Regions from separate parts of the Heyndrickxia sporothermodurans genome, predicted to be linked through region 1. Evidence: riboswitches for the same ligand, from Rfam matches in the RefSeq annotation. Region 1 holds a riboswitch; the other holds the start of a gene.
What was found. Region 1 has a riboswitch for lysine ahead of B5V89_RS12740 (amino acid permease). Riboswitches for the same ligand answer to the same signal wherever they lie in the genome.

Region 1 (2,419 bases):
GAGAACGAAGGCGAAAATAGGACCAAATGGAAACAACTTAGATTTATATGGTAAATCATTTAAGTCCTTTCCTTGAGCTACATATGCTTTACGGAATCTGTAATGACTAATGGCAATGCCGAGCCATGCAATAAAGCCGGACATCCCCGATGCATTTAATAACCAAACATAGACGACTCCATCACCAAAGAAGGATGCTAAGAACGCTAAAGTTCCAACTAAAGCTGTGACAATTAATGCATTCGCAGGTACACCATTCTTATTTAATTTTGCTAAAAACTTCGGTGCTTTTCCGTCACGAGCTAAATCCCAAAGCATCCGGGTCGATGCATACATTCCTGAATTTCCGGCCGATAATACAGCTGTTAAAATAATGGCATTCATGACAGAAGCCGCAAAGGCAATTCCCGCTTTATCAAAAATAATTGTAAATGGACTCATTGCGACATCATCGGTTGCTAAGTTCTTATCTGTATACGGAATAAGTAAACCAATGACTAAAATGGCTAACACATAAAACAATAGGATACGCCAGAATACTTGACGAACGGCTTTTGGAATATTTTTTTCAGGATCGTCACTTTCTCCGGCTGCAACGCCAAGAAGCTCAGTCCCTTGGAAGGAAAACCCCGCAGCCATAAATATCCCAAGCGTAGACATAAATCCACCATGGAATGGTGCATCACCAATCGTAAAGTTTTTAAAACCAACTGGTTCGCCGCCCATAATTCCAAATATCATCAAAAATCCTGTAATAATAAATACGATGACCGTAATGACTTTAATAAGGGAAAACCAAAATTCGGCTTCTCCAAAACCTTTAACAGATAGATAATTTAATAGAAACATAATTACTAAACAAATACTGCTCCAAATAAGTGATGGTGTATGAGGAAACCAAAACTTCATGATAATCGTGACAGCAGATAATTCCGCGGCGATTGTAATCGCCCAGTTATACCAGTAGTTCCAGCCAAGAGCAAATCCAAGTGATGGATCGACAAATTTTGAAGCATACGTACTAAACGTTCCGGAAACAGGCATAAAGGCAGCCATCTCTGCAAGGCTAGTCATTAAAAAGTAAACCATAATACCAATTAATAAGTAGGATACAATAACTCCACCAGGACCAGCTGTGTGAATGGCACCGCCGCTGGCCAAAAATAGACCGGTCCCAATTGTACCGCCAAGGGAGATCATTGATAAATGTCGGGATTTTAATTTGCGTTTAAGCTGTTGTGTGCTGTTTTCTATTGATGTTTGCATGTGGTTGTTACACTCCCTTAAAAAATATTGGAAGGAGTGGGGAAAATAAAAATGCCGTCAAAAAAGGTTTGACGACATTGTAACACCCCGCATCATACCTTCCGAAGATAGCTCAACACGTTTAGTTGGAATCAATAAACGTGACAGTTCTGTTCCTATTTGGAGACAGCCCCAGCCGATAAATCCAAAAGAGAAGTATCAGCTTCGGCAGCTATTCCTTTCAAGCGGAGTCATCGAAATCTTTTGTTTCTCGTCCGTCCTACTCTTAATAGCCGCGACCTCTACCCCATCGGTTTGATGAGGATTTTTAATTATTAAGTTATACAATTTACTATTATAAAATAATTTTACGATTTTGCAATAGAGAAATTTGGTAATCGCTTATTTCTTAAATTTATACGGAAGTGTAGCAACGACAATATCTTTTCTCCATAAAAGTCTCGCGCGAATTAATAATGCTGATTGATTGTGTAAAATATTGTGCCATCTTTTTTTCGGTATAAATTGAGGAACAAGGACTGTAACCATATAATGATTTTTAATAGCTTTAGCCTGAACAGTTTCTAAAAACTTATTTAATGGATAGATGATGCTTCGATAGGATGAATATAATGTCACTAATCGAACCCCATTGTTTAGCTCTTCCCATTTTTTCTCCATTTTCTTCTCATCTTCTTTATCAAAAGCAACATAAACGGCAATTACTTGATCTGTCAACGATTTTGCATAATTAATGGATCGTTCAACAACAGTTGTGACTCCAGCGATAGGAACAATAAACACGTTTCCTTCAATATCTTGGGCAATTGGTTGGGATACACGTAATTGCTCACCAACTGCTTCATAATGACGTTTAATTTTATGAAAGATGAAGACAACAATTGGTAAGAAAATCACGACAGCCCACACATGATGAAACTTTGTTACAAAAAGAATCGTTAATACGAGAAATGAAATTAGCGCACCGACTAAATTCGTAATTAACTTAATCACCCATCCCTCAGGCTTTTGTCTTATCCATTTCAAGATCATTCCTGTTTGGGAAAGTGTAAAAGGAATGAATACACCTACCGCATATAAAGGAATTAAATGCTCTGTTTTCCCTTTAAAAGCAATAATAAGAATAATCGAAGCAATACTTAAGAAAATGATC
Region 2 (2,419 bases), on a different contig from region 1:
TCTAGCAAATCAATTATTAGAAACAAAAGTGATTCAACCAAAAAGGGGACAAAAAAGAGAATTAATAAAGCTGGCCGAAAAAAATGCAGCCGTCGCTTTAAAAGAAAAATTTGCCTTAATCGAACGTGATGAAGAACGGACAATTAAAGCGGTCGAAAATCTTGGCGAAGCAATGGGTATTTATACGCCACATCGCATTGAGGCTTTTGATAATTCGAATATTCAAGGAACAAATCCAGTTTCTGCAATGGTTGTATTTGTTGATGGAAAGCCGGAAAAGAAAGAGTATCGAAAGTATAAAATAAAAACAGTTCAAGGTCCGGATGACTATGAATCGATGAGAGAAGTCGTTAGAAGAAGATATGGCAGGGCATTGCGTGAGGAGCTGCCGCTTCCCGATTTGATCATTATTGATGGTGGTAAAGGTCAAATAGAAGCGGCACGGGATATTTTAGAAAATGAACTTGGGTTAACGATCCCGCTAGCCGGATTGGCAAAGGATGAAAAACATAAAACCTCGCAACTATTGTCTGGGAATCCATTGGAGATTGTACCACTTGCAAGAAACAGTCAAGAATTCTACCTTTTACAAAGAATTCAAGATGAGGTTCATCGATTTGCAATTACATTCCACCGTCAGCTTAGAGGCAAAAATGCGTTTCAATCGATGTTAGATGACATTGCAGGAATAGGTCCGAAAAGAAAGAAACAGTTACTTCGCCATTTTGGATCAATGAAAAAAATGAAAGAGGCACCAATCGAAGAGTTTTTAGAACTTGGCATCCCACAAGCATCAGCGAAAGCATTGAAAGAAAAGCTAGATGCACAATAATTTGAAAACTGTGGAAAGTAAGGATAGTCAAGTAAATTTTAATGTGTTATAATGACTTAAAATTAAATCTAACTTTTATTTTAAAATAAGGGTAGAGGTGCGAAACTAAAGAGTAGAGGCTTGGAGAAGTATGAGATTCGATGAAAAGCTTTGAAAGGGAGTTTTGCCGAAGCAAAAACAAGGCTCATTCCTGTTTTTGCTGGTCTAAGCATTTAAGAAATGCTGGACTGTCAAGATGTGTGGTACATCTTGGAGAGCTATCTCGCATAAGGCTATTCGTAATCTGTATATTACGTCTCCTAAAGCAATGAGATAGGTATCTCATTGCTTTTTTTATGCGAAATAGGCGAGTAGCAGTAAAAACATAATTTTGAAAGAAGGCGAAAATTGTTGGCGCGAATCGTACTTAAATTTGGTGGAACCTCAGTTGGGGATGTAAATAGAATAAAAAATACAGCTAACCGAATTATTGATGAAAAAAAGAAAGGCAATCAAGTAGTTGTTGTCGTTTCGGCAATGGGAAAAACAACGGATCAACTCGTGAAGCTTTCAAAAGAAATTTCGTCCTATCCAAGTAAAAGAGAAATGGATATGCTGCTTTCAACAGGTGAACAAATTACTATTTCCCTATTATCGATGGCACTCGCTGAACTAGGTCATACGTCTATATCCTTCACAGGTTGGCAGGCGAATATCTTAACAGAAGATGTACATAGCAATGCTCGAATCATTGATATTAATCCACAAAAAATTATGAATCAATTACAAAATGATCAAATCGTTATTGTAGCGGGGTTTCAAGGTGTCACGACTGATGGCGAAATTACCACATTAGGAAGAGGAGGATCCGACACAACAGCAGTCGCATTAGCCGCAGCGCTGAAAGCTGAGAAATGTATAATTTATACGGATGTGACTGGTGTTTATACTTCTGATCCGCGATATATTCCTCATGCTCGAAAATTAGGCGCAATTTCCTATGATGAAATGTTAGAACTTGCAAATCTTGGAGCGGGGGTTTTACATGCCAGAGCCGTCGAATTCGCCAAAAATTACCAAATACCGTTAGAAGTTTGTTCGAGCTTAGTAAGAGAACCTGGAACAAACATTGAGGAGGAAGTAACAATGGAAAAAAGTTTAATTGTTCGTGGTGTAGCTTTTGAGGACAAAATTACGAGAATCACTATTTTTGGGTTAAAAAATGGATTTAAATACTTATCAACGATATTCACAAAATTAGCTAAACAAAATATTAATGTTGACATTATTATCCAAAATCAAACGGAAGGGGAAGATGCCTATCTCTCATTTTCAATAAAAAATGATGATTTACGTGATACGATTGAGATACTGGAGCAAAATCAAGAATCTTTAGGATTCGATAATTTTGAATATGAATCGGGTCTTGCAAAAGTCTCAATCATTGGTTCAGGGATGATTTCAAATCCGGGAGTTGCCGCTAAAATGTTTGACATTCTATCCATTAATAATATTGAAATAAAAATGGTTAGTACATCAGAAATTAAAGTATCTACGGTAATAGAAGAAAAATATATGATAGAAGCAACACAAGCTCTACATACCGCA

Region 2: it holds a riboswitch for lysine, as region 1 does, so the genes downstream of both, B5V89_RS02510 (aspartate kinase) here and B5V89_RS12740 (amino acid permease) in region 1, are expected to answer to the same signal.

Annotation. Positions count from the first base shown of each region.
Region 1 is NZ_NAZB01000028.1:9,705-12,123, reverse strand. Features, by position in the region: gene B5V89_RS12740 (amino acid permease) at 1-1,266, opposite strand, end outside; lysine riboswitch at 1,367-1,558, opposite strand; partial or broken gene B5V89_RS12735 (amino acid permease) at 1,648-2,419, opposite strand, start outside.
Region 2 is NZ_NAZB01000008.1:151,972-154,390, forward strand. Features, by position in the region: gene uvrC (excinuclease ABC subunit UvrC) at 1-832, shown strand, start outside; lysine riboswitch at 917-1,100, shown strand; gene B5V89_RS02510 (aspartate kinase) at 1,223-2,419, shown strand, end outside.